2 regions of the Paenibacillus thiaminolyticus genome follow, and region 1 is predicted to be linked to the other one. Evidence: riboswitches for the same ligand, from Rfam matches in the RefSeq annotation. Region 1 holds a riboswitch; the other holds the start of a gene.
The links. Region 1 has a riboswitch for FMN ahead of ribD (bifunctional diaminohydroxyphosphoribosylaminopyrimidine deaminase/5-amino-6-(5-phosphoribosylamino)uracil reductase RibD). Riboswitches for the same ligand answer to the same signal wherever they lie in the genome.
Positions count from the first base shown of each region.

Region 1 (15,460 bases):
CATGGCGGAGAAGGTTGCAGGATCGGAAAAAGCATTCGTGCAGATGATGAATGAGAAGGCCAAAGAACTCGGCATGAAGGATACCCGCTTCGAGAACAGCAACGGTCTTCCTGCGGACAATCATTATACATCCGCGTATGACATCGCTCTAATGTCTCAAGCCTTGCTTCAATATCCGGGCGTTACGAAATATACGGGGGCTTACGAAGATTACTTGCGTCAGAATACAGATAAAAAGTTCTGGCTTGTCAACACGAACAAGCTGGTCCGGTTCTACCAGGGGGCGGACGGGCTGAAAACAGGATACACCTCGGAAGCGAAGTTCTGCTTGTCTGCTACGGCCAAACGGGACAATCTGCGCGTAATTGCGGTCGTGCTTGGCGAACCGAATACGAAGACGCGCAATGCCGAAGTGACGCAGATGTTCGACTTCGCATTCGCCCAGTACATGAACGTCCCTATTCTGAAAAAGGGCGACTCTATCGGCAGGATTAAGGTAGAAAAAGGGATGGTCGAGTCGCTTGATCTGGTGGCACAGCGCCCTTACCATGTGCTGCTCAAAAAAGGCGGATCCAAGGAAAACGTTCATTTCAAGCTGGAGTCTCCGGAATCCATCAAGGCGCCGATCGAAAAAGGCCAATCGCTTGGCAAAATTATCGTGTATCAAGGGGATAAGGCCATTCGCGAATACCCTGTCGAAGCAACAGAGTCTATAGCGAAAGCTGGCTGGTGGACACTGTTCAAACGGACGTGCGGAAAGTTGTTTTTTGTCAAATAACAGCGTGCTTCTTCTAGTTTTGTCGCCAGGCAGGAATTGGGTTTGGCGGTGACGAATGGTATCGGCAACATGGGAGGAGAGTGATTCGCATGAACTTGCAGGTGGAATTGGAACACCGGCGCAATGTACTGATCACCCGTCTGAGGGGAGAGCTGGATCATCATACATCGGAAATTGTACGTATCCAGTTGGATGAAGCGATTCAGCGCGGACAGGTGAACCATGTGGTGTTAAGCTTGAGCGAATTGACCTTCATGGACAGTTCCGGTCTGGGGGTCATTCTCGGCAGATACAAGCAGATTAAGGGCAGAGGCGGAAAGCTGGCCGTCTGCGACCTGAACCCTGCCGTACGGCGCTTATTCGAGCTGTCGGGCTTGTTCAAAATCATGCATGTCTACGATAACGAGCGCCAGGCGCTCCTTGGATTGGAGGACGTATCATGAGTGGACATTCGAACAAAATGTCATTGGAATTTTCCAGCCGTTCGGAAAATGAAGCTTTCGCCCGCGTAGCCGTGGCGGCCTTCGTTGCGCAGCTGGATCCGACCTTGGAAGAGCTGACGGATTTGAAAACCGTAATTTCCGAGGCGGTGACGAACAGCATCATTCATGGATATGACAACAATCCGGAAGGTATCGTGTCGATTACGGCGGAGATTGAGGGCGATCAGATTATGCTGACGGTCTCCGACCGGGGCCATGGCATCGAAGATGTCGAACTGGCCAGACAACCGCTGTTTACATCCAAGCCGGACATGGAACGCTCGGGAATGGGCTTCACCATTATGGAGAACTTCATGGATGAATTTGAAGTGACAACCGAATTGAGCGCCGGTACCACCATCCGCATGAAAAAGCGGATCGAATCCAAAAAAGCGCTCTACAATTAGGGGTTGAAGCTATGAAAGCTGATGTGAAGCAATCGTCGCAAAGTTATTTGGACGACGCAGAAGTGAAACGTCTGATAGCACTGAGCCAAGCGGGTGATGCCGTGGCTCGCGAAACGCTGGTCAATTGCAACATCCGGCTGGTCTGGTCGGTCGTCCAGCGCTTTATCAACCGCGGGTACGAACCGGATGATTTGTTCCAAATCGGCTGCATCGGCTTGCTCAAATCGGTCGACAAATTCGATTTGACCTATGATGTCAAATTCTCCACCTATGCCGTGCCGATGATAATCGGAGAAATTCAGCGCTTCCTGCGTGATGACGGGACGATCAAAGTGAGCCGCTCCTTGAAGGAAATGGCGAACAAGGTCCGCAAAATGAAGGACGAGCTGTCGAAGCGGCTCGATCGCCTGCCTACCATTAAGGAGGTCGCGGACGAATTGGGAATCTCGCCGGAGGATGTTGTCTTCGCCCAAGAGGCGAACAAGCCGCCGAGCTCGATTCACGAGACCGTCTTCGAGAACGACGGGGATCCCATTACATTGATGGATCAGATCGCGGATGATTCTCAGGATCGATGGTTCGACAAGCTCGCGCTGAATGAAGCGATTGAAGGCTTGAGCGAACGGGAACGGCTCATCGTCTATTTGCGCTACTTCCGCGACCAGACGCAGTCAGAGGTAGCCGGACGGCTCGGCATCTCCCAGGTTCAAGTATCCCGGCTGGAGAAAAAAATATTGCAGTCCATTAAGGCGCAAATTGCGCAATAAAGCGGACACCGCAAGGATTATTCCTGCGGTGTCTTTATTTTTGTCCATGCGGCTTAAAGCAAATGTATGTATATATGTTGTTTATTGGTCTGTCTATGTTCGTGATTTTCACAGTTAACAGTGTGATATGCGTTCTGGGAGCTGGTGAGATTATTGGGACGTATTGGTTATGTCATCGGATGCACAGGGTTGCGTCTGATGGTGTGTGCTCTTCCCGTAGGAGAACCCTAGGTGCTCGTACCTGTGCCGCATAGGGAGGGAAGTGCTCTGAAGCCCTTTACACCATTATCTCCTTAGCTAAGTACCCGAAGTCTGCCGTCCGTTACGGCCGAATGGATAGCACAGCATGTAGAGCATCTATGTCGGTTTAGGTATATAAATGAACCACTAAGAGTAATGAGCGTTCCTGGAGTTTGTGAGGTTGTTGGAACTGATGGGTTGTAACATCGGATGCACAGGGTTGCGTCTGATGATGTGTGCACTTCACGGTAGGAGAACCCCAGGTGCTCGTACCTGTGTCGCATAGGGAGGGAAGTGCTCGCAAGCCCTTTACACCATTATCCCCTTAGCTAAGAACTCGAAGTCTGCCGTCCGTCACGGCCGAATGGATAGCACAGCATGTAGAGCATATGTATCGTTTAGATACACAGATGAACCGATTAAGACTAATGAGCGTTCCTTGAGTTTGTGAGGTTGTTGGGACTGATGGGTTGTAACATCTGATGCACAGGGTTGCGTCTGATGATGTGTGCTCTTCACGGGAAGGAGAACGCCAGATGCTCGTACTTGTGTCGCATAGGGAGGGAAGTACTACGAAGCCCTTTACACCATTATCCCAATAGCTCAGAGCCCGAAGTCTGCCGCCTGTAAAAACGGAGTAGGTAGCAATAGAAAGAGCCTCTCCGTGCCGACCCCAGCCTGACCGAACGGGATAATGCTCATAAGGTGCTTCTGCCATACCAACCTGCCCTGACTGAACGGGATAATGCTCATAAGGTGCTGCGTACATACCAACCTGCCCTGACTGAACGGGATAATGCTCATAAGGTGCTGCGTACGTACCAACCCGACCTGACTGAACGGGATAGTGCTTAGAAGAGTCTGCTTACCTCTCAACGTGCCATGTATCCTGACCGGGGGAAAGTGGTGGAAAGGCTGGGGGAGAGGATAGCGGCTAGTAATGAAATCAGCCTGCTTCGAGGTCGGAGAAGGCGGACCAAGTCCCTAAGCTGATGCAAATGTTTCCTACCCGTATCTTTCCTCATAATGCAATGAAACTCAACCATACTAAAGGGTACAGATCAACATGGCGACAGGAGGTTTTTGGCAATGACGGAGCAAGAGACGCATGAGTCAGCTCAGACGGAAGGGGAGCTGCAGCCTCCACCTTCCGCTGACGGTTCTTCCGGTCCGATTGGGTCCGAAGCTCAGGATCATGGGCAAGGCGGCACGGCGAACGTAAGCCGGCAGAGTGGATCAAGACAGAAGGGAAAAGGCAATAAGCCCGGGAAAGCAAATGCGTCACACAATGGCAAGCAGCAACCGGTTGAAGTCTCGGACACGATCGAAGAAGCGATTGCATATTGGAATGGCGATGATGAGATTCCGAAGAGTCTGGAGGATACGAAGAAGACGTTGCAGGAGGTTGTAGGTTTTACCGATTCGTTCGATGTGATTTTCCGCGAGATGACATTTGGCGGACGGCGGGTCGGCCTCTTTTATTTGAATGGCTTTGCCAAGGACGAGGTCATGACGATTATTTTAGCACGTCTAACGTTCCTGGACAAAAAATCGATAAGCCCAAACGCACTAAAGGCATTTTTTGATTGCTATATCCCGCATATTCAGGTGGAAAAGGTAAATAAGTTCAGTGAAGTGATCAATAAGGTGCTTGCAGGCGGCAGCGCCTTCTTCATCGAGCATGAGGCAGAAGCGATCGTGACGGATGTGAAGACGTTCCCTTCGCGGAATCCGGAGGAGCCTTCGCTGGAACGGGTAGTGCGCGGGGCCCGCGACGGATTTAACGAGACGCTGCTCACGAACGTTACACTGGTGCGGCGGCGGCTTCGCGATCCTGGCTTGAAATATGAGATCATCCAGGTCGGAAGGCGGACGCGAACCGACGTATGCCTTGCATATATTGATGATATCGTCGACATGACGCAGGTGGAGGCGGTGCGCAAAAAGATTAAGGCAGCCAATCTGGAAGGACTGCCGCTCGCCGATAAGCAACTGGAGGAGGTTATCATCAACAAAGGCTGGAACCCGTATCCGCTTGTCCGGTATTCCGAAAGGCCGGATGTGGTGGCGGCGCATTTGCTTGACGGCAATGTCGTCATTTTCGTCGATACATCGCCTTCTGTCATGATACTGCCGACGACGTTCTTCGATCTATGCCAGCATGCGGAGGAGAACCGCCAGACGCCGTTCATGGGGACCTATATGCGATGGATTCGCTTCATCGGCATATTTTCTTCCTTGTTCCTGCTGCCGATTTGGATGCTATTCGTGATCGAGCCAGGCATCAAGCCAGCCGCCCTGCAGATTATTGGTCCGCATAAAATCGCGAAGCTGCCCATTATCATGCAGTTCCTGCTGGCTGAAGTCGGGATCGATTTGATGCGCATGGCGGCTGTCCACACGCCTTCCCCGCTGGCTACAGCGCTTGGACTCGTGGCAGCGATATTAATCGGGGATATTGCGGTTAAGACGGGCGTATTCGTCAATGAGGTCATTTTGTACATGGCTGTGGCGGCCGTCGGCATGTTCGCCACTCCAAGCTATGAGCTGGGGCTGGCCAACCGCATTGTCCGGCTTATTCTGCTCGTGTTGGTAGCGTTGTTCAAAGTTCCCGGATTGGTGATCGGCATTACGCTCTATATTCTTTGGCTATCGCTGCATCGTTCCTACAATTCGTCCTATCTCTGGCCGTTTATTCCGTTCAACGTCAAGGCGATGTTCAACATTCTGTTCCGTCAGCCGGTGCTGGACATGAAGACACGGCCGAGCTTCAACAAGACGCGCGATAATACGAAGATGCCGCCGGGTTCTCCTTCCGGGCGGTATAATGGCGAGCGACAGACATAGGGAATGACACGGTGACGCGATAAAGATATAATGCAAACGTTATGTACAAAAGTCCATTCTTCCATATAGAATGGACTGGTATACTCGATGTAATATTTTTCATGGTGCTGGGAGATCCAGTGTGTGGATGAGGAAATGGGGAGAAGAAAACGATGCACTTACATGGAACAAGTACAATCAATGAATCCGGCCACCTCGAAATCGGCGGCTGTGATGTGACCACCTTGAAAAATCAGTTCGGAACACCGTTGTACATTATGGATGAGACACTCATTCGTACCCGCTCCCGCGAATATATGGAAGCGTTTCGGGAGTCGGGGCTGAACTTCCAGGTTGCCTACGCGAGCAAGGCGTTCTGCGTGATGGCCATGTGCCGCATCGCGGACGAGGAGGGCTTGTCCCTTGATGTCGTATCTGAAGGGGAACTGCATACGGCGCTGCAAGCAGGCTTTCCCGCCGAACGGATCCATTTTCATGGCAATAACAAGACGCCGGACGAGATCGAAATGGCGCTCGATGCCGGCATCGGATGCTTCGTCGTCGACAGCTTCGCCGAGCTGCACCTGCTCAATGCATTAGCCAAAATACGGCGTCAACAAGTTTCGGTCCTGCTCCGCGTGACGCCCGGCGTTGAAGCCCACACGCATGAATATATCTCAACCGGTCAGACGGATTCCAAGTTCGGCTTCGACATTGGGAACGGAACGGCGCTTCAGGCCGTGGCGCAAGCATCCGATGCGGAAGGCTTGCATCTGCTCGGGATTCACTCCCATATCGGATCGCAAATTTTTGAGACGGAAGGATTCCAGATGGCAGTGCAGCGTGTCGCGGAATTCGCGGCCAACGTGCGCAGCCAGATGAATGTTGTCTTTCAGGTCGTCAATCTGGGCGGCGGCTTCGGCATTCGCTATATTGAAGGCGATACGCCGCTCGCTGTCCGGGATTATGTGAAGGCGATTGCGGAAGCGGTACGCACGCACTTCGGGCCGATTTATAGCGAATTGCCGGAGATCTGGGTTGAGCCGGGCCGCAGCATCGTTGGGGAAGCCGGCACGACGCTGTACACCATCGGTTCGATTAAGGATATCCCTGGGGTTCGCAAGTATGTTGCGGTCGATGGGGGCATGACTGACAATCCTCGTCCAGCGCTGTATGAATCAAAATATGAGGCGATCGTAGCCAACCGTGCGAACGATCCAACCGATGAAATCGTGGCGATTGCGGGTAAATGCTGCGAGAGCGGCGATATGCTCATTTGGGATGTGGCGTTGCCCACCGTGTCGGCCGGAGATCTTCTTGCCGTCTCCTGCACAGGTGCATATAACTATTCGATGGCGAGCAATTACAACCGGATCCCGCGCCCGGCCGTCGTCTTTGTCCGGGAGGGCGAAGCGGATCTTGTCGTCCGCCGCGAAACGCATGATGATATTGTCCGCTGCGATCTGATTCCGGCCCGGCTGGAAAAACGTGAATCGCAGCCGCTTGGCCGCTAAATTCAGCGCCCCGCATGCCGCCTGCAAGTTGGCGGAGCGGGGCTGTTTTCTTTTTATGCCTAAATAACGTATAATCGTTAACGATAGTCATCCCACAATGAGATATGAGAGGAGTTCATACATAATGAGCAAATTTGCACAAATTGAGATGGAAAAGGGCGGCTCCGTCAAAATTGAATTGCACGAGAAAGAAGCGCCGGGAACGGTAGCCAACTTCGAGAAGCTGGCGAATGAGGGCTTCTACAACGGATTGAGCTTCCACCGCGTCATTCCGGGATTCGTCGCTCAAGGCGGATGCCCGCAAGGGACCGGAATGGGCGGACCGGGGTATACGATAAAGTGCGAGACACAAGGCAATCCGCACAAGCATGTGCGCGGTGTGCTCGCGATGGCACATGCCGGCAAAGATACCGGCGGCTCCCAATTTTACATCACATATGACGCTTTCCCGCATTTGGATGGCGTGCATACTGTTTTTGGTAAAATTGTGGAAGGTATGGAAGTCGTTGACCAAATCAAGCAAGGCGACAAAATGAAGGAAGTTCGCGTCGTAGAAGGCTAAAGCTCGCCACCCTGCTCCCGTTTACTGCGGAGCAGGTTTTTTTTTACATTCAGAAACATTAGACAAGATAAAAATATTGCGTATAATCATAGAAGATGATAAAATGCTAGGGAAGAACGAACGTGCGTTCCCTAGTAATCATGGCAGTCAAGCCAGCCGGGAGCGGCAACGCAATCTGGCGGCTCGTGCCAATCAGAACAGACCCGAAGCTATTGAGAACAAATCAGGTTGAAGCGAATAGGTAATCTGCTCCCGGAGTTCAATGCCGGGCAAGCAACGATTATTGTGCCCCCTGAACAAGGAAGCCGGCTGCAGTACGCGGAACCGGTGCTCCATACTTATGTTCAGGCTAATCCCCCCATATGAACGCCTTCTTTTTCAATCCATTCCATTACATCCGTATTACATCGCTTCTATCATTTCCGCCTTCCCGTATATCTCACCTCTCCCCTGATGAGAATCGGAAATACCATGATTTGTTTCAAGCTGACCAAGTTTGAATACGCAGAGATAGAGAGAAACGCAACCGGTTATCGGTGCTGACGAAGTCGGGGTAGGGTCATTAAGAGGAGATGAACATGAGGAAAGGTGTCATAACCGTCGTAGGCGCGGCAATTGTCCTTACATCCTGCAGCCTGGACGGATTGAACAAAGAGACGGCGACGTACCAGGAGTATGTGGATCGGGTGCCGCTCGTATTCGAGTTGGAAATGGAACGTCAAGCGCGGCAAGTAGACTTGCATAAGAGCAGCGGGAAAGAAAAAGAGGTTCGCATTCAATCGGCGTCAACGAAGAACGAGGCGCCCGCTCGTCCGCACATTCCGTCGATTAAGCTGCCGGATGAAGTGCTTGATTTGATCTGGAAGGAAACCCGCAAAAAGAATATTGATTATATGACTTTTTTGGCTTTGATCAAAGTGGAAAGCAACTTCGATACAGACCTGGTGCACAGTAATCCGAACGGAACGGAGGATTACGGGCTCGTGCAAATGAACTCCGTCAACGTATCCCGGTTGTCCAAAGCGATCGGGCGCCCGAATCTTGATAAGTTCGAGCCGAAAGACAATATTCTGCTCGGCTTGGCCGAACTGCTCGAATGCCGCGCTTATTGGCAGGACAAGTATAAGGGCGATAACCTGGAAAAAGCGATGCTCCTCGCTTATAATCGTGGTAGATACGGATCCAAGCGCTGGATTCAGGACAAAGGCACGCTGGATAGCGCCTATACGAAACGGGTGCTGAAAGCGAAAGCCCAGTATAAGCGTGAGGCGGCCGAGGCTGCGCAGGCGGCCCCAAAGAAGTCGGGGTCGAATATGGCTTCCCCAAAGCCGCAGAAGCCGGCTCAGACGATGAGAATCCAGCGCACAAGACAGGCGAATTGAACGGGCTGGAAGCTCTAATTTGAAAGGGGCATGCGAATCTATGCGCAAGAGAAGCCGGTTAGGCCTACTATGGTTTATTTTGACCATCGCCTGGATGGCATTTATTTTCATGAAATCGGATGAACCTTACTCGGTTCAGGATGTGAAGCCGGCGCTCGGCTCCGTCGTTTCCGAAGAGCAGCTGCTTCGCTATATTCCGCGTTGGGAATTTTACTATGGCGGCAGTCTTGTGTCATGGCGGGAGCCTTACCATTTCGTCGAATTTTTTATCCGTAAAGGCGGGCATGTAGCCGAGTTCGCCCTGCTGACGGTGCTGCTTATCTTGACACTGTCGGCCCGTGTCCGTTCGAAGGGACTGGTCGCGGCGGGGAGCGGGCTCATTGCTGTCTTATACGCCTGCTCCGATGAATGGCACCAGACCTTCGTGCCTGGGCGGACCGGACATCTCGCCGATGTTGCGGTCGACTCTATCGGAGTGGTACTCGTGTTGGCCGCCTATTTGATCGTGGTTGCGATCCGGCGGAGAAGGGTAAGGTGAGGGATAGCCTTGCCTTTTTCCGCTTGAAGTGATAAGATCCGTTACGTAATCGATTGTTGATTACTCAATATCATATCTGCTGAACCTTCAGGGCAGGGTGCAATTCCCGACCGGCGGTGATGGAAAGGTAGCGCAGTTAACGGCTATCGTCTTCCTTAGTCCGTGACCCGGACGAACTTCGTTCGAACGGTGGATCTGGTGCAACTCCAGAGCCGACAGTATAGTCTGGATGGGAGAAGGGCGTCAGGAGAAGAGTTTTCTTTTTAACTCTTTTTAGTTCTTTTTTTCACATAGTTTTTTCAGTTGCCGATATTCAGCCGGTTTGTTTGTCGTACGCGGGAAGGCGGTTGCCTCTTTTATTTGCGAACGATGTGGACTGTTTATTTGACTGTGCCTATGATGAAAAAGAGTACATACCTGTAAGCTCACCAACCAAGCCCTTCGGAGGATTCCGAAGGGTTTTTTGCTGCTATGGGGCAAGCTGTAAAAACAAGGAGGGACATTCTGGTGCATCCGGTAATAAATGATGAGTTCTACATGCAGCTAGCGCTGGATATGGCGGACCGGGCCATAGGACAGACCGGCATCAATCCGGCCGTCGGCTGCGTCATCGTCCGCGAAGGCCGGGTCGTCGGCCTAGGCGCCCACCTGCAGCGCGGCGAGGGCCATGCGGAGGTGCATGCGCTGCAAATGGCCGGCGAAGCTGCACGCGATGCTACCGCCTATGTCACGCTCGAGCCATGCAGCCACTACGGCAAGACGCCTCCCTGCAGCCTTCGCCTGCTGGAAGCCGGCATCAAGCGCATCGTCATCGGCTGCCTCGATCCGAACCCGGCGGTCAGCGGCCGGGGAGCCACGCTGCTGCGCGAGCATGGCGTCGAAGTGGTGGCGGGCGTGCTCCAGCCCGCGGCCGAGGCGCTCATCGAGATGTTCGCCAAGTACATCACGACCGGCCTGCCATACGTCACGCTCAAGACGGCGAGCACGCTGGATGGCCGCATCGCCACGCATACGGGCGACAGCCGGTGGATCTCCAACGAGCAGGCCCGGGAACAGGTGCACGCGATGCGCCACCGCCATCATGCGATTATGGCCGGAATCGGCACGGTGCTAGCCGACAATCCGTCGCTGACGACGCGGCTTGCCGTGCCAGGTCTTCATCCGACGCGGCTTATCGTCGATTCCCAGCTGCGGCTTCCGCTGGAAGCGAAAGCCGTCGCCGACCGCACCGCGCCGACGATCGTGTTCACGACTTCCCGGGCTGACGCCGGGAAGCGGGAAGCGCTGGAGGCGCGCGGCGTGCAGGTTGTCGCCGCTGGCGACGGGCCGCAGGTCGATCTGCGCCACATGATGGAATGGTGCGGAAGCCAGGAGATCGGCTCCATCCTGCTGGAAGGCGGCGGCCGCCTGAACGGCGCGATGTTGGAGGGCCGCTGGGTAGATCGGGTCGTGCTGTTCTATGCGCCGACGATTGTCGGCGGCCAGGCGTCGCCGGCCAACTTCGCCTTCGATGGCGTAAGCCGGATGAACGACGCTTACCGGCTCCGGCATACGCGGGTAGACACGCTAGGAGATAATGTTTGTATTAGCGGATATCCGTTCGGCACCGTATTTGAACGGATTGCTGCAACGCGGGATGTGAAGGGAGGAAGCGACGATGTTCACGGGACTCGTTGAAGAAGTCGGCCGGCTCCAGGCCGTTACGAAGCGCGGGGAAGCGATGGTACTCCATATCCGTGCAGGGAAAGTGCTGGAAGGGATGAAGATCGGCGACAGTATCGCCGTGAACGGAGTATGCCTGACTGCGGTCTCCTATGACTCCGGCTCATTCATGGCGGATGTTATGCCGGAGACGTTCCGGCATACGAACTTGAAGGATTTGCAGCCGGGCGCCCCGGTCAATCTGGAACGGGCCATGGCGGCGGATGGCCGCTTCGGCGGACATATCGTACAGGGCCATGTCGATGGGCTGGCGCGCATTATGCGCCGGACGGCGCAGGCGAATGCGGTGGTGTTCGAATTCCTCCCCGAGGCTCCGGGCATGGCGAAGTATATGATCCCGCGGGGATCGGTTACCGTGGACGGGATTAGCCTCACCCTTACCCGGGCGGAGGAGGGCGTGTTCGCCGTCTCGATCATTCCGCATACACTTGCCGAGACGGCGCTGCACGGCAAGCAGCCGGGAGACACGGTCAATATCGAATGCGACGTGTTGGCCAAATATGTCGATCATTTGCTGGCCTTCGGCAGCCGCTCCGCCGCGAGCGGAAGCTCCCGCATCAGCAGCGCCTTTTTGGCGGAGCACGGCTTTATGTGACAACATGCAAAGGGGGAAGAGCGATGAGTGAACAATTTCAGTTCGATACGATAGAGGACGCGATCCGAGACTTAATGGAAGGCAAAGTGATCATCGTCGTCGATGACGAGGATCGTGAGAACGAAGGCGACTTCCTGACGCTGGCCGACAAGGCGACGCCGGATGCGATCAACTTCATGATAACCGAGGGCCGAGGGCTCGTCTGCGTGCCGATAACGCCCGAGCGGGCAGAAGAGCTGGATCTGCCGCCGATGGTTACGCATAACACCGATAATCACGGGACGGCGTTCACGGTGTCGATCGACCATGTCGAGACATCGACAGGCATCTCGGCTTATGAGCGCTCGCTGACGATTCAGAAGATGCTCGATCCGCAGGCGCAAGCCGCAGACTTCCGCCGTCCGGGCCACATCTTCCCGCTTATCGCGAAGCGGGGCGGCGTGCTGCGCCGCGCAGGCCATACCGAAGCGGCCGTCGACCTGGCCCGCCTGTGCGGAGCGCCGCCGGCGGGGGTCATCTGCGAGGTGATTAAGGAAGACGGGACGATGGCGCGGCTGCCAGATCTGATAGAGATCAAGCAGAAGCACGGCTTGAAGCTCATTTGCATCAAAGATCTGATTCATTATCGCAATGAGAAAGAGAATCTGGTCCGGCGCGAAGTCGAAGTCAACATGCCTACCGACTTCGGCGTGTTCCGGGCGATCGCTTACACGAACGAGGTCGACAACAAGGAGCATGTCGCCTTGGTCAAGGGCGAGGTCGATGGCACGAAGCCGGTGCTGGTCCGCGTCCATTCCGAATGTCTGACCGGGGATGTGTTCCATTCGCACCGCTGCGACTGCGGGCCTCAATTCGCGGCCGCATTGCGCGCGATCGAGCGGGAAGGGAACGGCGTTCTCCTCTATATGCGGCAGGAAGGCCGGGGGATCGGCCTCATTAATAAGCTGAAAGCGTACAAGCTTCAGGAACAAGGCCTGGATACGGTCGACGCGAACTTGAAGCTCGGGTTCCCGGCGGATCTGCGGGATTACGGCATCGGCGCGCAGATTTTGAAGGATCTCGGTGTCCGCCACATCCGGCTCATGACGAACAATCCCCGCAAAATCAAAGGGCTCGAAGGCTACGGCCTTGAAATTGTCGAGCGGGTGCCGATTCAGATGCAGGAAAACGAAGACAATACGCGTTATCTGCATACGAAGGCAGCGAAGCTCGGACATATGCTCGTATTCGATGATATCGAGCAGAATGAACAAATCGAATCCTGAATCGCAAGCTAGTCACAGCAAACTATATTCCATCGGGAGGTTTTACCTATGCCACATGTATTTGAAGGTCATTTAGTATCGGAAGGGTTAAAATATGGCATCGTCGCCGGACGCTTCAATGAATTCATCGTCTCCAAGCTGCTGTCGGGCGCGCTGGACGCGCTGAAGCGCCACGGCGTGAAGGATGAGGAGATCTCTGTCGCCTGGGTTCCCGGCGCGTTCGAGATTCCGCTCATCGCCCAGAAAATGGCGGAAAGCGGCAAATATGACGCGGTGATCACGTTGGGCGCCGTCATTCGCGGATCTACGCCGCATTTTGACTATGTGTGCAGCGAGACAGCCAAAGGGGTCGCCCAAGTCAATATGAAAACAGGCGTGCCAACCGTGTTCGGCGTGCTGACGACGGATTCGATCGAGCAGGCGATCGAGCGCGCAGGCACGAAGGCCGGCAACAAGGGCTGGGAAGCGGCCGCAACGGCAATTGAAATGGCAAACTTGACGAATCAGTTGAAATAGTGCTTATTTAATGTAGTGCCCTTTATAGAGGTACATGCCTTTATAATAGGGCGCTACATTTGTTTTTACGGGAGGAACGTTCGTGTCCGTCACTTACAAGCTGGAGCTGTTCGAAGGGCCGCTTGATCTGCTGCTTCACCTTATCGATCAGGCGGAGATTGCTATTCAGGATATCTCGATCAGCGAGATTACCGATCAATATATGAATTATTTACATAGCATGAAGGAATTGGAATTGGATATTACGAGCGAGTTTCTCGTTATGGCAGCGACCCTCTTAGCGATGAAGTCCCAACAGCTCTTACCAAAGCCGCCCGTCATGGAATGGGATGACGACATGATGGACTACGAAGAAGAGGAACTGGACCCGCGAGCGGAGCTGATCCGCAAGCTGGTGGAATACCGGAAGTACAAAGGAATCGCCGAGCATTTGCGGGAAAAGGAATCGGAGCGAAGCCTGCTGTTCACGAAGGAACCGGAGGATCTGACTCCGTTCATGCCGTCGAAGCCGTCGAATCCGGTGGAAGGGCTCCATGTGTCGGATTTGATTGAGGCCTTCCAGAAGGCGCTGCGCAAAGCATCCCGGCGCACGATGGTCGCCACGATTCACCGCGACGAGATTTCCGTGAAGGATCGGATACGCGATATCGTCACCGTTCTGCGGCCGGTGGGAAGGGGAGGCAAGCTGCTGTTCTCCAAGCTGCTGAGCGAGCAGTTGTCCCGCCACGAGGTGGTCGTGACGTTCCTGGCGGTGCTGGAATTAATGAAGTTGAAGCAGATTCGTTGTTTTCAAGATCGGGTATTCGATGAAATTGTGATTCAGTGGCAAGGGGATGTGGAAGACGATGGACTTTCAGACGTTGAAGTCGATTATTGAAGGGCTCCTGTTTATGGCGGGAGATGAAGGTTTAAATAGTAAGCAAATCGCAGAAATTACGAAACAGCGGCAGGAAATCGTCATGGAGGCGCTGCATGATTTGCAGGCGGACATGGAGCGTTCGAAGCGCGGGATCCAGATCGTGGCCATTGCCGGCATGTATCAACTGACGACGTTGCCGGATCATGCGCCTTATTTCGAACGAATGGCCTATTCGCCTTCCCGCTCGTCTCTGTCCCAGGCGGCGCTCGAGACGCTGGCGATCGTGGCTTACCGCCAGCCGATCACTCGCGTGGAGATTGAGGAGGTTCGCGGCGTCAAGTCCGATCGGGCCATTCAGACGCTCGTGAACAAAGATCTGATCGAAGAAACGGGCCGGGCCGAAGCGATCGGAAGGCCGATACTGTATGGCACGACGCGCGCCTTTCTCGACTATTTCGGGCTGGCAAGCTTGTCCGAACTGCCGGAAGCTTCGGCCTTCGAACAAAATGAAGGATTGGAGGAGGAGACGCAGCTGTTGTTCCAGAAATTAGAAGGACGGCAGCTGACGATTGAAGATGTGAACGAAGAAGGAGGAGAACGTTAAAATGCGAATTCAGTTTCATGGGCATGCCTGCGTCGAAATCGATACTGGGAAGCATCGGCTGATCATCGATCCATTTTTGACGGGCAATCCGTCCGCGAAGGCCACACCGGATCAGATTCAGGCGGATTATGTGCTGCTTACCCATGGCCATGGCGATCATATCGCAGACGCGGCGGACATTGCGAAGCGGAATGACGCCACCATCTTGGCCATCGTGGAGCTGGCCGATTACATGGAGCAGCAGGGCACGCGCGCTATCGGCATGAATCTGGGCGGGGGAGGCACATTCGACTTCGGTTCGATCAAATGGGTCAATGCCCTCCACAGCTCCTCGGTCACAGTGAACGGGCAGGCTCAATATTTGGGCAACCCGGCGGGAATCGTACTTAAGATGGATGGATTG
Region 1 covers NZ_CP041405.1:1,240,352-1,255,811, reverse strand. The annotation lists gene FLT43_RS05685 (D-alanyl-D-alanine carboxypeptidase family protein) at 1-778, shown strand, start outside; gene spoIIAA (anti-sigma F factor antagonist) at 868-1,221, shown strand; gene spoIIAB (anti-sigma F factor) at 1,218-1,667, shown strand; gene sigF (RNA polymerase sporulation sigma factor SigF) at 1,679-2,434, shown strand; gene FLT43_RS05665 (spore germination protein) at 3,764-5,521, shown strand; gene lysA (diaminopimelate decarboxylase) at 5,674-7,014, shown strand; gene FLT43_RS05655 (peptidylprolyl isomerase) at 7,139-7,576, shown strand; gene FLT43_RS05650 (transglycosylase SLT domain-containing protein) at 8,155-8,958, shown strand; gene FLT43_RS05645 (VanZ family protein) at 8,999-9,496, shown strand; FMN riboswitch at 9,576-9,741, shown strand; gene ribD (bifunctional diaminohydroxyphosphoribosylaminopyrimidine deaminase/5-amino-6-(5-phosphoribosylamino)uracil reductase RibD) at 10,004-11,173, shown strand; gene FLT43_RS05635 (riboflavin synthase) at 11,154-11,813, shown strand; gene FLT43_RS05630 (bifunctional 3,4-dihydroxy-2-butanone-4-phosphate synthase/GTP cyclohydrolase II) at 11,837-13,078, shown strand; gene ribH (6,7-dimethyl-8-ribityllumazine synthase) at 13,127-13,594, shown strand; gene FLT43_RS05620 (segregation and condensation protein A) at 13,677-14,471, shown strand; gene scpB (SMC-Scp complex subunit ScpB) at 14,440-15,057, shown strand; gene FLT43_RS05610 (metal-dependent hydrolase) at 15,059-15,460, shown strand, end outside.

Region 2 (15,460 bases), 1.3 Mb from region 1:
CGAAGCGAAGAAGCTGGACGGGGAAGCGATTGAGCTGTTCCGCGAACTGTCGGGACAATATCCGGATCTGAAAAGGGAGACGATCCCGCGATGGGGACTCCATATCCCAAGATGAAGGAGGGGAGGAAGGATGGCTTCGATAAGGCAGAACCGCTTGCGGCCGTCTGGCCACGCGGGTTCCTACATAGAGGCGATGCATGCGATATTGGCTCAAGCCGGATGGATTGACTATTCTCCGTCGACGCTTGCCGGGATGACGGCGTCCTGCTTCCGCTTCACGGTCAATCGAAAGCTGACCGGGGAATCGGCGACGGCGTACAATTGGATGGCAGAGCATTTTGTCGCCGGGGATTTCATCGGTATCACGACCAGCCAGCATGCCGGCTTTTCCTTCGAGGCTACGTTTCCGCTGTACCAGAAGTACGCCGTGTCGCTGCTGATCTCTTCGATTGATAAAGGGAGGGGAGGCGTGTTCTGGAAGGATCGCTTCGTGATCGCGACCGGCTATGACGATGCGCGCCGGCTGCTTTATTACGCGGATGGAAGCGGCCGGGAGGAGAGCGTGATGTCCTATGACGAGTTCGGACGGAACGAATCGCCCTACTGGTATGTGCAGGTTTTTGAAAGCCAAGTCGCCGCCGATCCGATTGACGTCTATAAAGAATCGCTGATTCAGGCGGTATTTAAGTGGGAGACGCATGATCCGATGCTCCCGGAACCGGAATATGCCTGCGGCCGCCGCGCCTATGACGCTATCATGGCCGCGCTGCAGAGCGGGGACTATTCTCCGGCGGAGGCCTGGAGCGTCTTGCGTGCCTATGCCGGATACAAACGGGATATTGCGCAGTATATGAACGAGCTGCAGACCCTGCTGCCGGATATGGATACGATCGCCGCGTACTATTCGGAAGTGTCCCGGATATGGGATGAGGTTATCGGCGCGGGGCGGGGCGCTCTCGGCGAGCAGCTGGCGTTATTCGCTGAAGCCAAGCTGGCCGAGGAGAACGGAATTCAGGCGATTCGCGCCTTGATGAAGGAGACGATCGAGAACCGGTTCCACGATACGGGATTGCGTTAATGTAACCGTGTGCGGCTGGTGCGCGGTGTGGTATATTTGTGATTAATTACCGATACTGGGTTCGCGATAGGGAGGCTGGTTATCCAAGGAAGCAAGCCAAATCAAACGTTCCGCCCTGATGTCCGCCTTCCTGCGCGGTCATCACGCCGCGTATGATCATCCCGCAATTTTTCGGGATGAATGGGCTCGCAAGCTGCTGAGTGAGGAAGAGCTTGCCGAGTTCGAAGCGACGATGGAGAAAGCATTGGAGGCAGCGGTGCCTGACCAGGCCGCGGCCATGCCGGACCGGGCTGCCGCCGTAGCCTGCATGGTCCGGGATTACTTCCCGACCTCGCTGTTCCTTAGCCGGGCCAAATACGCGGAGCAAATGCTGGAACACGCGATGACCCGGGGAGTCAAGCAATATGTCATTCTGGGTGCAGGAATGGATACGTTTCTGTGGAGGCGGGCGGACCTTGCCGATCGATTGGACGTATTCGAGGTCGACCATCCCGCGACGCAGGCCTTCAAGCAAGAACGTCTGGCCGGCTTGGGATGGCGCATCCCGCAGAATGCGCGGTTCGTGGCGGTCGATCTGACCCGGCAGCGGCTTGATCAGGCCCTTCGCTCTGCGGGGTTCGATTCAGGAGCGCCGAGCTTCGTCAGTTGGCTGGGCGTGATCCATTATTTGCCGGAGGACGATGCCTTCGCCACGCTGCGTATGATTGCCGGGCTCTGTCCGGAAGGCAGCGAGATCGTATTCGACTATTGGGATACGGAGGCGTTCCTCCCGGATCGGGCCGCCTATCGGGTGAGATGGATGCAGGAGTTGCTCCGGTATGCCGGGGAGCCAATGCTTACCGGGCTGGATCCGGCTGCCATCGCCGGGCAACTGCGTGAATCCGGCTTGCATGTGCAGGAGCAGCTGTCTCCGGAGGCGATACAGGAGCGGTACTTCATGAACCGGTCGGACGGCTATTATGCATACGAACACGCTTATTTCGTCCGTGCTGCGGTCTTATAGCTTCATTCTACACCGACAAGCCCCCATCTGTTCTCCGTTCCGTGGAATAGATGGGGGCTGATTTGCGTATCTATGTGCAGCAGGGATCAAAAAAACTTCCCGCCCATGACGAGAAGCAGCATTTGCAATCCACACGAAAATGAAGGAAAATAGAGAATGCCAGAAATTGAAAAACCATCACTTCATCAATTATGTATTGAAACTATCACGAAAGTATGATAAACTATCCGTTGCCAATTGTTTATGTGCACATTTAATTTCGATCTTAGCACATTCGGCATATTGTGTCAAGAATAATATATACATTCCAGCTAGCGGGTTACAGGGGGGATTGGATGCTTACGAACGATCAACAGGACTACGACCTGATGCTGCCACCCGGGATCAAACTCGATGACCCTGTGCGCATGTACTTAAAAGAGATAGGGCGCGTACCGCTGCTGTCCGCAGAGGAAGAGATCGAATTGGCCAAGCGGGTCGTCCAGGGAGATGCTGAAGCGAAGCAAAGACTCGCGGAGGCGAATCTCCGTCTGGTCGTCAGTATTGCAAGACGGTATATCGGGCGCGGCATGATGCTGCTCGATCTGATTCAAGAGGGAAATATGGGCCTGATGCGGGCCGTCGACAAGTTCGACTACACGAAGGGCTACAAGTTCAGCACGTATGCGACGTGGTGGATTCGTCAGGCGATTACACGGTCGATTGCTGATCAGGCTCGCACGATCCGGGTTCCGGTTCATATGGTTGAGACGATTAACAAGCTCAACCGGATCTCGAAGGAGCTGCTGCAGGAACTCGGCCGGGAGCCGACGCCGGAAGAGATCGCGGTCAAGATGGAGATAACGCCGGAAAAGGTGCGGGAGATTATGAAGATCGGCCAGGAGCCGGTCTCGATAGAAACTCCTGTCGGCGACGAGAACGACTCCAGCCTGGGAGATTTCATCGAGGATCAGGAGGCGCTGGCTCCCGCAGATGCCGCGGCTTACGAGCTGCTGAAGGTCCAACTGGAGGATGTGCTCGACACGCTGACCGAGCGGGAGCAGAACGTGCTGCGTCTCCGCTTCGGACTGGATGACGGCCGCACCCGGACGCTTGAAGAGGTAGGCCACGAATTCGGGGTGACCCGCGAGCGCATCCGGCAGATCGAGGCGAAGGCACTCCGCAAATTAAGACATCCGAGCCGCAGCAAACGGTTGAAGGATTTTCTCGAATAAGCGGGGGCTGGTTGCCGCTATGATGCACTTATAAGATATAATATGCTGCCGAGGGGCACGCGTTCGCTGCGCGTGCCCCTTTTGCGTCTGAGATGTGACACGAAATTTTCAGTTGAAGTGCGGATGATTCCAGTTATAATGAAGAACGGGGCATGACTGCCGCAAGGGTCAAGCCTACGACTGATTTGAATGAGGATCTTCAGGGCCAGGTGCAATTCCTGACCGGCGGTAAGGTGCTGTTGTCCAGCCCGAGCCCGCGACTCGCCGCTGTCTTAAGCGGCGACTGATTTGGTGCAAAGCCAAAGCCGACGGTATAGTCCGGATGGAAGAAGATCGCTTATCCCGATTCACGTGGTGTATGTTGCATGTCATCTTAACCACATATGATCATTGGCGAAGTAAGTCTTCTTAGGCCTAGATCCTGTTCAACGACCGTGGAGGTTATTGAATATGGACGAAGCATTGCAGCCGGGACATGGTGCTGCCCGCGCATCTAGAGGGATCTGGTACGTCGTGCTGGGTGCCGCTCTGTGGGGGATCGGACCGGTCTTCCGCACCTTTGTGCTGGATTATTTGACATCCACACAGATCGTATTAATTGAACATCTTATTTTGCTGCTGTTCGCGGCGCCGGTATTGTGGGTGAACCGTCATGAGCTGAGGAGCATCACCTGGAGGCATCTTGTGGCGCTGCTCTTCATCTCCTGGGGCGGATCCGTCATCGCTACCATTATGTTCACGGACGCATTCGTGATGGGCAATCCGAACGCGGTGCTTCTGCTGCAGAAGCTGCAGCCGCTGTTCGCCATCCTGCTGGCGCGAATTCTTCTGCGGGAGAGACTGCCGCGAGGCTTCGGGCTGCTGCTGCTGTTGGCGATAGCCGGCACCTATCTGCTCACGTTCGGCTGGACTTTGCCGATCGGGCATGTGGGCGAGGTCATCGGCGTAGGCAGCCTGCTCGCGCTCGGCGCCGCCTTCCTGTGGGGCGGTTCGACCGTCATGGGGCGGTTGCTGCTGAACGATATGAAGTATGAGACCGTTACGGCGCTCCGGTTCGCGCTTGGCCTGCCGTTATTGTTCGTCATTACCTGGAGCGAACATCCGAGCTGGGACATCCCCTCGGGCGAGGCGGGGAAGCTGACCTTCTACATTTTGCTGCAAGTGTTGCTGCCGGGTCTGCTGAGCTTGCTGCTGTATTACCGCGGCCTGGCCGTCACGAAGGCTTCTTATGCGACGCTCGCGGAACTGTCCTTCCCATTGGTCGGAATGGTGGTGAACTGGCTTGTCTTTCAGGAGGTCGTGACCGTGGCGCAAGTGGTTGGATTCGCTTTGATCTGGATTGCGCTGTTCTGCGTGGCCCGTCAGCAGGAATAACATCAACATAGATTGCCGCGAATAGGGGCTGTCTCATAACGCAGTTTTTACTGCAGTGAGACAGCCCCGGCTTGCTTCTGACAGCTCAACTTGCCGAAAAGGCTGCGCAAATACAGTTTTCCCTTGTGACGTTGATTCCGTTACCGAAATTGTTGCAAAACGGCATGAATGTAAGCCATTTCCACGGATTCAAAGCAAAAATCTGCGCAAATCAGGCTGTTGGAAAACCCCTGTTTTTTTCGGAGGGGTGAGTACCAAACCGAAACTTGGCATTCAGAGCGTCATCGCCTTCCGGAGACATCATAATCTCCTGGGGTTTTAACGTGTGGAGGGAATTGCTGCTATTTTACAGGAATTTCGGCTCAATGAGTCCACATTTCGAGGAATTGCTGCACAGCTACATCATTTTAGGCCCTTTTGAGCTAAGTCGAAGAGAAACGGGTGAAATTGCTGCAGTTTTACAGGATTCCCTTTCAGGTGAAGTTGTCCCTATCGAATTGCTGTATTTGTGCAGGATTTTGCCTACTGAATCAACGTGTCTTGAGAAACCGTGCAGTTTTGAGGACTTCGCCTATCGGATAGACATTTCATTGTGCAGTTTTCAGGCACTTCGATCAGATAAAATTTTTCTACTGAGAGACAACTCCTGATGAAGTAGTGCCCAAAAATCCTTTGGACTTTCTCAACAGCCTGACAATTGCAGGATTCGGATTCGCTGCTCAACCATCGTCCCACGCTCATCCCGCCTCCCGATTCTCTGTTGTTCCGTCTTGCCCTGCGTTATGACTCGATGCCTATGGGGACAGCTCCTTTTATTGCTGGAGGGGCTGCTGCGCCTCCTCCAAGTCCTGGATAAAGCTAAGCCGTGCTCTGCTCCTGGCGTGCTCATGCTATGCTCCTGGTGTGCTCATGGTGTTGGAAATGCATCTGGTGTGCTCCTGGCCAGCGACGACTTTTCTCCTTCATCACCGGAACCAGTCTGTTGGTGGATGGCGGGTGCACTGCGCAATAATCGGATCGCGCCAGGCCGGCCGCTTCGCTGAACGCTGCGCTCCTTGAACGGAAGATGAAGCCCGCCAAAAGCAAATATCGCATGCATCGAGCGGGTGTACAGCCGGGCGGTTGCCCTGAAGCGGCCGCTTGGTTTGCATTTGGCAGTATGTCGTTAATTGTCATCATTTGTCGGTTGTCCAATATGCCGATTCCATTTAATATCAGTACAGGACAGCCATTAGTTGGCATAATCTGCTGAATTATCTCGTTGTAAGGAGCAATGGGCATCATGGCTTTTTGTGCAAAAACATCTATGAGACAGTTAAGGCAAGAAAGAAGACGGCAGGGCCTATGCGCACAGTGCGGGGATGCATCTTCCCAGTACTTATGTCAGCGCTGCAAAGCGATGCGGCGTAAGCCCGAACCGAAGGGGTTCCGGGAGTACCCGATTCAGCGCAAGCTCAAAAGCAGCTTGACGGACAAGCGCCTATACGAGGATATGATCCGGCTGAAGCTGCGGACGGCCGATATTGCGCAGTATTGCGGCGTTACTCAGCGTACGGCCGAGAAGTGGGTATTCGAGGGAAGTGTGCCGAACCCGGAACGCGTAGTCAAATTATGCGAGCTGATGGGACGGGAAGTCGGCTATTATTATCCCCTGTATAAATGGACGAACAAATAGCATTTACCTGCACGCGAGAAGGGCGGAGCCGCATGAATGCAGCTCCGCCCGATGCATGACCGGCAGCAGGCGAGGGATGCTCCTGGGCCCCTGCAAGCTATTCGCTGAGGAACCGAAGCGAATCGAGCGCCTGCATGACGAGGCCGTCCAGCTCGCCTAGATGACGCTCGTCGATAGGATGATTGAACGTCAGCACGATGCGGTGCGTCCCTTCGTCCGCGGCGGCAGAAGCTGTCCCGGTCCGAGGCTGGACGGGAACCGTTCGTTCCTGCCGCATGATGACCGCATCGCCCCAGATTGCGGCCAACCGTTCATCGATCTCGTCCGCCCGCGCCGTATGATCGCCCGCCAGCTCGAAGGACACCTCCAGCCGGGCGCCGGGCTCCTCCCCGACAAGCCGCAGACCCCGCAGCTCGGCAGCGAAATCGGCCAATCCGCTCGCAAGCGTCAATGCGGCTATGCAGGCCTCTCCAGGCCGCTGCACCCGCATGCGGAATGTCCGTCCGAACCCGGCAAGATCGATCAGATCCTCCCGCCCGATGACGAGCCATTCTCCTTCCTGATCCAGATCATAGATTTTGCCTTCCAGCACGACCTTCAGATTGTCGAAAATCGTAGGATCAAACATGGCCAAGCCTCCTCCGCAACATGCGAATGATGTGTACGATCATAATACAAATTTGCGCCTGCTGCAAAAAAAAGCGGGAGGCTGTCCGTTCGTAGTCGAGATCGTACAGCTCCTTCATCGGGCGCAGCAGATTCTGCTTCATCATCGTCCCGGCTGCCGCGGCGTCCCTGGCTTCGAGTGCGCCGATAAGGGCGGCATGCCCCCGAACTGCCGCTTGCTGGAGCCCCGAGGCGGAAGGGCTCTGAACCACAAAAGCAGCCCTTCACCGGGCTGCTCTTCGTCTGTCCGGACGGATGTCCGGGAGGCTATGTTATTTGCGCAGCAGAATGTCGCGGATTCGATGATCGGCGGCCTTGCTTAAGATGAGCTTGGCACGGAAGCGGGTAGGCAGAATATTTTCGACCAGATTGACCTGATTGATATCCCGCCAGATGTTCTTCGCCCGCCGAACCGCCTCTTCCTCGGTCAAGCTGGCATAGCGGTGGAAGTAGGAATCCGGATTCCGAAAGGCGGTGTCCCGCAGCAGAAGAAAGCGCTCGATATACCATGTCTCCAGGTCATGCTCCCGCGCGTCGACATAGATGGAGAAATCGAAGAAGTCGCTGACGAACACGCTCGCTTCCTTGCTGACCTGCAGCACGTTGATTCCTTCGACAATCAGAATATCCGGCTGGCATACGGCAATGCGCTCCTCGGGCACAATGTCATAGGACAGATGCGAATAGACCGGCGCATGCACTTCGGTCTTCCCAGACTTGATATCCATCAGGAAGCGAAGGAGCTGCTTCGTATCGTAGCTCTCGGGAAATCCTTTCTTATTCATGATGCCCCGTTCCTCAAGCGTCCGGTTCGGGTACAGGAAGCCGTCCGTCGTCACGATGTCTACGCGGGGGTGTTCTTTATACTGGGACAGCAGCGCTTGGAGAAGCCTCGCGGTCGTGCTCTTCCCCGCTGCGACGCTGCCGGCAATCCCGATAATATAAGGTACGTTATCGGTGGCGGTGCCCAGGAAGGAAGATGACGACGCCTTCAAATGCTGCGCAGCGGTCACATAGATATGAAGGAGCTTCGCCAGCGGAAGATAGACATCCTCCAATTCGTCCAGGGCGATACGCTCATTCAATCCCTTCAATTGATTGAACTGCTCGGGGGTAACCGACAGATGGGATTGGCCGTTCAAGCGAGCCCATTCTGACCGCTTCATAGTGATATAGGGACTAGGGTTATACATCGTTCTACCTCTCGCTCCGATTAATAACTTCAACTGGAATTTAGATAAGATAATAGACTCACATATCATCTTCCAAAATGGGCGATCTTGTCAAGTAAGTTCGCCTCTCCGGCTGCCGGGAAGAGTCTGACGGAGGGGCGAAACCGATTGATTTCTTGCTTCGTATGTGCTACATTCGGTTCATTCTTGGTTCGGAGCGAATCGCAAGCGAATGCCCGGCACGGGCCGCGGCACGGAAGGAAGGAGCATTGAACTTGTATAGAATCATGATCGTGGAAGACGATCCGAAAATCGCGCAATTATTGCAATCTCATATTGAAAAATACGGTGATAAAGGCATTATCGTCGACGAGTTCGATCGGGTGCTCGATACATTCCGGGACATTCAGCCGCATGTCGTCCTGCTGGATGTCAATCTGCCCAGCTTCGACGGTTATTATTGGTGCCGCCAGATCCGCACCGTCTCGACCTGTCCGATCCTGTTCATCTCGGCCCGAAGCGGAGAGATGGATCAAGTGATGGCGTTAGAGAACGGGGCGGATGATTATATTACGAAGCCGTTCCACTCGGAGATTGTGCTGGCGAAGATTCGCAGCACGCTGCGGCGGGTATACGGCGATTATGCAGTCAAGGCGAATGAGCGCACGCTGGAACGGTACGGGCTGGCCCTCTATCCCGAGCGGCTGGAGGTGCGTCTGGGCGAGAAGACGATTATGCTGACGAAGAAGGAAGCGATTCTATTCGAGACGCTGCTGGAGCGCTGTCCCCGTGCCGTCACCCGGGAACTGATTCTGGACAAGCTGTGGGATGACTCGTTCGTCGATGACAATACGCTTAGCGTTAATATTACGCGGGTCCGCAAGAAGCTGGCGGAGCTCGGCATCGATGACGCCCTGGAGACTGTGCGCGGCGTCGGCTACCGGCTGAACGTGACCTGGGAGGATGAGCAAGCCCTATGAAGCTGTTCTGGCGTGAGCATCTTCCGTTGGCCGGATTCACCTTCGTCCAGCTGCTGCTTGTCCTGCTTGTCTTCTGGTATGACGGTTATGATCGCCCGTTGACGGCGATGTATGCGATGTTCCTCGGACTCTGCGTCTTCGCCCTATATCTCGGGTACCGCTATGCGACTCACCGGCTTATGTACAAGCGGCTGACCGATCCGCCGGCTTCACTGACCTCCACGATTCAGCTCGCGGACGCGGCACCGCTGTCCCGGGCGGTGGATGATACGATCGACCATCAATACCGCTATTATCAGCAGCAGTTGAAGGTGTGGGAGCGGAAGCAGCAGGAGCATCTTGCCTTCATGAACCAATGGGTGCATCAGATGAAGACCCCGCTCTCGGTGATCGAGCTGATTACGCAGGACGCGGAGGATCCGAAGCTTGCCAGCATCTCGGAGGAGGCCGATCAGATGAAGCGCGGGCTTGAAATGGTGCTTTATATGGCGCGGCTCGATACGTTCGAGCATGACTTCCATGTCGAGAAAAAAACATTGCGCGACATCGTTCATGATGTTGTGCATGAGAACAAGCGCTATTTCATCCGCAGCTACGTCTATCCGGATATTCAGATTGCTCCGGAGCTGACGGTCGAGACGGATGTGAAGTGGCTGCGCTTCGTCCTGCAGCAGATTGTGACGAACGCGATTAAATATTCGGCCGGCAGCCGCTCGAAAGTAACTGCCATAGCCTTTACGGAGGGGCGGGCCGTCGTCCTGGAAGTGAAGGATCGCGGGGCCGGCATTCCGAAGCAGGATAGGAAGCGGGTGTTTCAGCCCTTTTTTACCGGGGAGAACGGACGGAAATATAAAGAATCGACCGGAATGGGACTGTATTTGGCGAAGGAGATTATCGACAAGCTGAATCATGAGATCGAACTGGAATCCGAGGAGGGCCAGGGCACGACGGTCCGGATTATTTTCCCGTTCGCCCGTATTTGAACGACCGATGAGGGAGCGATCTCTTGTCGGTTTTTTGTTGTGACAACCATTATTTGGATCGAACCTTACAAAGGTGTAGACTTTTTGAAAGATTCGGCAATAGGACGAAAGGGAAAAGAGGATTACACTAGAATCATAAGCTCATACGCTCAAGATACTGGGCGTTCCAATGGATGCAAGTTATCGAATCAAGGAGGATGTGCAATCAAGATGGAAATATTACGAGTCAAGAACTTGAGCAAAATATACAAGGGAATGGTCTCTTTTGAAGCATTGTCCAATATTGATCTGACGATTCAAAAGGGTGAGTTCGTCGGCATTATGGGCCCGTCCGGGAGCGGCAAGACGACGCTCCTCAATCTCGTGTCCACCATCGATGCTCCGACCTCGGGGGAGGTATGGATTGACGGGAAGGATCCGCACAACTTGTCGATGGATGAACTGGCCGTGTTCCGGCGGCGGGAGCTGGGCTTCGTGTTCCAGTCCTTCAACCTGCTTCAGACCTTGACCGTCAAGGAAAATATGATGCTGCCGCTCACACTGGACGGCACAGACATTGCCACGATGCGGGAGCGGGCCGACCGGATTGCCGGCAAGCTGGGCATCGCCGACATCATGGATAAGCGCACCTACGAGATTTCGGGCGGCCAGGCGCAGCGCGCCGCCATCGCCCGCGCGCTCATTCATGGGCCGAAGCTGGTGCTGGCCGATGAACCGACCGGGAACCTGGACTCCAAGGCGGCGCGCGACGTGATGGAGCTGTTGAGCCAGCTCAACAAGGAGGAGCAGGCGACGATGATGCTGGTTACCCATGATCCGGTGGCGGCGAGTTATTGCGACCGCGTCGTGTTCATCAAGGACGGCCGGCTCCACAACGAGGTGTACTGCGGCGACAGCCGATCCGCCTTCTACCAGAAGATTATTAATGTGCTGTCGCTGCTGGGAGGGAACGGCCATGAATTTTCGCCAATTCGCGTATAACAACATCGTCCGCAACAAACGGACGTACATTGCCCATTTTCTGAGCAGCGCGTTCTCGGTCATGATCTTCTTCACCTATGCCCTGCTGCTGTTCCATCCGGATCTGCAGGGCCAGCTCCGCTCGACAAGCGAGACGATGAGCATGCTTGGCACGATGGGGATGAGAGTCTCGCAGATTATGATTTTTGTGTTCTCGTTTATTTATTTGTTCTATTCGGTGAGCGCCTTTCTGAAAAACCGCAAAAAAGAATTCGGGCTTCTTCTCGTGCTCGGCATCTCGCGCCGGCAGCTGAGGCAGCTAATCTTTATCGAGAACATGATCATCGGCACCGCGGCCATCGTGACCGGCATCGCGGTCGGGTTGATCTTCGCGAAGCTGACGCTGTTGATTTGCGCGAAGATGCTTGTCATCTACGAAGGGCTGCGCTTCTATATTCCGCTGCAGGCGATCTGGACGACTGCGGGCGCCTTCCTGTTGCTGTTCCTGGTCATCGCGCTGTTCACGTCCCGCATCCGCAAGACGGAGCAGCTGGTGGAGCTGTTGAAGTCGGAGGATAAGCCGAAGCCCGAGCCGAAGGCTTCGCTGTGGCTCTCTTTGCTGGCGGCCGTTCTTATCGGACTTGGCTACTTCTGCGTCATGGTGTTCGCGGTGAAGCGAATTTTCTCGTTCGTGCTGCTGTTCGGCGGGGTCGCGCTTGTCGTGGCCGGCACCTACTGGCTGTTCACGCAGTTAAGCGTGTATGCGATCCGCGCCTTGAAGAAGCGCGAACGGCTTTATTTTCATAAGACGAATCTGCTGACGCTGTCGGAGCTCGCATACCGGATGAAGGATAATGCGGTCATGTTCTTCATGGTTGCCGTAATCTCTGCCGTCGCTTTCACCGGCATCGGCACCTCGATGTCGATCGGCGATCCCGGCTTACAGGAGATGAAGAATCCGTATGCCTTCACCTATATTTCTAGTCAAGGCAACGATCGCGAGCAGGAGCATCTCACCGCCATCGAGAGACGGCTGTCCGAAGCGAATTTCACGTTCCGGATGGGCAGCGTTTCCCCATGGTATTCCGATAACGGCCTGCTCATTATGAAGCTCAGCGAATATAACGGCCTGGCTGCCGCCCTCGGCTATGAAGCGGAGACGTTGGGTGACGATGAGGCGATGCTCGTCCCGACGAGCGTCAACCTGCAGAACCAATACAAGAACGCGTCTGCGGAAGACTACGGGCCGGTAGACATTGTGGAAGGGGACTGGAGCGCTGATTTCCGTATTGCGAAGCTGGGAACACACATCGTCTATCCGGAATACAGCATGCTCCTGGTGGTAAGCGACGCGAGCTTCGATCGCATCCCCGGCGTGAACGAGGCTCCCGTAACTTATTTCCTATTCGTCGTCGACCATTGGGAGAAATCGAAAACCGTCTCGCAGCAGCTGCTGGATCAGATTGAGAAGGATGCGGAGGAGCAGCCGAACCGGAATTTCATGCTGCACGCCCATATCTTTGACTGGCTTCAGATGAAGCAGGGGAACGGGCTGCTGCTGATCGTCAGCGTGCTGGTCGGAATCGTATTTTTCACCTTCGCGGCAAGCTTGCTCTACTTCAGGCTGTATGCCGACCTGGATCGGGATGAGCGGCAGTATCAAATGATTGCGAAGGTTGGCTTGAGCCGCAAAGAGCTGAAAAAGATGGTGACGCGCCAACTGCAGCTCATGTTTTTCCTGCCGATTCTCGTCGCCGTCATTCACAGCAGCGTCGCTTTCACTGCGCTGCAGCAGATCGTCAGCTTCCCCGTGGCATCGTCGGCTGTCATTATCTTTATTAGCTTCCTTTCGATGCAGACGCTTTATTTCTTTGTTATCCGCTGGCGGTATTTGAATCATTTGTACGGGCAAATCAAGTAAGGCGGCTAGGGGCGAGGCTTAAGAGCTTTGCAGGGCGCGGATTCGCAACTCGGAAAGACGAGGAAGAGAAGCAGATCTTGATCCTGAGCCGGATGACCGCTGACAGCGTCGTGAAGACCGGCATTCTCCGCAAGGCGGATAACAAGGATGATGTCTGGAGCTCCGATTCGATCACGTCGCTGCCGGGCGCGGAAGCGGGTCAGGCGCTTCTGCTCGGGCGCCCGCCGATGAAGGATGTGAAGCGGCTGAGCGTCGGCGGACAGGAGATCAGTCCGGCTTACGGGAGCAACAGTTGGATCGGACATGTGCGCAATGCCGCCTATGCCGAACTGATATTGGTCTTCGATTACGCGGCCTATGCCCAGGTGGCCATCCCGGAGACGCAGTTGGCGCTGCTCCGTCTGAAGCAGGCATATGGAGAGACGAAGGACGGCTGGATGGAGCCGCCTCCGGATCGGGTGCTGGCCAATACCGAGTGGCTGAAGCTGACGAAGGATATGAAGGCCAGCGCAGACCACCTGGAAGGCGTGACGATCATCACGCAGAATCAAGAGTGAAGGAAGGCCGCCCGGCAAGGGGCGGTCTCTTGTCATGGCTTCAGAAAGTACAAATGTCAGGGAACGAGAGCCTCTACTATATACAGTCAGGCATGAGGGGGAGGTAAAGGAGGAGCGAGGCGGATGAAGCGGCAGGCCGGAGCAGAGGCTGCGCTGGATGGGAAAACTGCATTTCTGCATTAATTTTTGCCACCATAGTATATATTTGGAGAAATTAATGCGAAAATACATCTTTTTTGATGGTTTTGACTTCTTTTTGAGTGATATCGCCGAAATTGATGCGTTTGCGCAGGAATTCCATTACGGTGTAGGCTCGATCACATTAAAACTGCGGTTTTGCAGGCTTTGTGGGGCAAGCCGGGCTGAGAATGAGCCAGAAAAACCGGATAAGCTGAAATAACTTCGCCCTCAGGCCACACCATCTTGATGCTGAGGAGATAGGCGGCATCGGGCCGATCGGGCATGCGGAAGGACACCGCCATCGGATTGGTGTCCGCCTCGTCCTTGGGCCGGGCAGCGGCTTAAGGCTGACCGTGGCCTCGCTCCCGGCCTGGATGCCCTCTCCATCGAGCTGCTTGCCCGTCCGGGGACGATCATCGTCTGCGGCGATCGCGATGTCGCGCGGCAGCCTGGACGAAGCCTGCAGCGCATCCGGGCGGCCGAGCGTATCTGTCAACGCCGCGATAGCCGGTTCCGCCGCCATCGGCTCCGCAGCGGCGGTCACATCCGCAGCGGCGGGATTGGTCCTTCGCCCTGGAAGGAACGCGGTCTGCTGCCGGGCCGGGCCGAAGCGGCTGCCGCAAGCAGACAGCGCAATGCAGAGAAGCGTCAATATGACCTGCTTTTGCATGGCATACACCTTCTTTTCCGCATAGATCGTTCATTGCTGGAATAAGCTGCAAATGGCTGCGGACAGCATCGTCTGACGAGAATGGCAGGACTTAGCGGGGGAAGGTTCAACTATTCAGCGGACTTAGCGGACAGCGCCATGAATGGGACGGCCCGAGGCATATCGCCGGATATGGCGGTGGCCCGTAGGCGATTCCGTGCAGCAAGAACGGATTCCGCTTGCCAATCGGTTCGCCGCGAGCTATAATTCAGACCAATCGGTCTTTTTTTATTTGTCAGGGAGGAGATGGCATGCGCAAGGGAGAACAGACGAAGGAGCATATTGTGAGCCAAGCCGCCAAGCTATTTAACCGGCAAGGCTTTCATGGTTCATCGATTACGGACATTATGCGGGAGACAGGGCTGCGGAAGGGCGGCATCTATAATCATTTTGCCAACAAGGATGAATTGGCGCTGCAAGCATTCGATTATGCGGTCGAGCTGATGAGAGAGCGCTACCTGCAGGCGATTGCAGGGAAGACATCGGCCTGCGAGCAGTTGATAGCCTTGTTCTCCGTATACAATGAGATTGTCGAAAATCCGCCGCTCGAAGGGGGATGCCCGCTTCTGAATACCGCCATCGATACGGATGACACGCATCCGGCCCTCAAGGAGAAGGCGCGGACGGCCATGGACCGGTGGCGCGGGCTATTGCGTTCCATCATTCGGTCGGGCATCGATACGGGAGAGTTCCGGGCTGAGTCAGATTCGGAGTCGGTCATTATATTTCTGACTGCGGCGTTCGAGGGTGGAGTGATGATCAGCAAGCTGTATGACAACAGTGAATATATGCGGGTGACCGTCAGACAGATGGCCCAGTATATAACGACGGAATTATTGGTTTCCGGTGAACGGACGCTGTAAGAGGCGTCTTCTCTTTTGACAAAAAACAGACCGTTCGGTCTTGAGTTGGAAGGGCCGGCAGGGCTATGTGCCTGGTCCGATACCGTTCAACCGGCTGCCTTGAGAGAAGACGCTCGAAGGAGCGG
Region 2 covers NZ_CP041405.1:6,504,519-6,519,978, forward strand. The annotation lists gene FLT43_RS28635 (BtrH N-terminal domain-containing protein) at 1-115, shown strand, start outside; gene FLT43_RS28640 (hypothetical protein) at 131-1,078, shown strand; gene FLT43_RS28645 (class I SAM-dependent methyltransferase) at 1,197-2,081, shown strand; gene rpoD (RNA polymerase sigma factor RpoD) at 2,417-3,295, shown strand; FMN riboswitch at 3,487-3,633, shown strand; gene FLT43_RS28655 (DMT family transporter) at 3,746-4,669, shown strand; gene FLT43_RS28660 (helix-turn-helix domain-containing protein) at 6,069-6,344, shown strand; gene FLT43_RS28665 (hypothetical protein) at 6,442-6,972, opposite strand; gene FLT43_RS28670 (hypothetical protein) at 6,965-7,222, opposite strand; gene coaA (type I pantothenate kinase) at 7,283-8,203, opposite strand; gene FLT43_RS28680 (response regulator transcription factor) at 8,458-9,162, shown strand; gene FLT43_RS28685 (sensor histidine kinase) at 9,159-10,145, shown strand; gene FLT43_RS28690 (ABC transporter ATP-binding protein) at 10,356-11,126, shown strand; gene FLT43_RS28695 (ABC transporter permease) at 11,101-13,026, shown strand; gene FLT43_RS28700 (lipoprotein BA_5634 family protein) at 12,987-13,583, shown strand; gene FLT43_RS28705 (hypothetical protein) at 13,906-14,433, opposite strand; gene FLT43_RS28710 (TetR/AcrR family transcriptional regulator) at 14,724-15,335, shown strand.
Region 2: linked by a shared signal. The riboswitch ahead of FLT43_RS28655 (DMT family transporter) and the one ahead of ribD (bifunctional diaminohydroxyphosphoribosylaminopyrimidine deaminase/5-amino-6-(5-phosphoribosylamino)uracil reductase RibD) in region 1 are both predicted to bind FMN.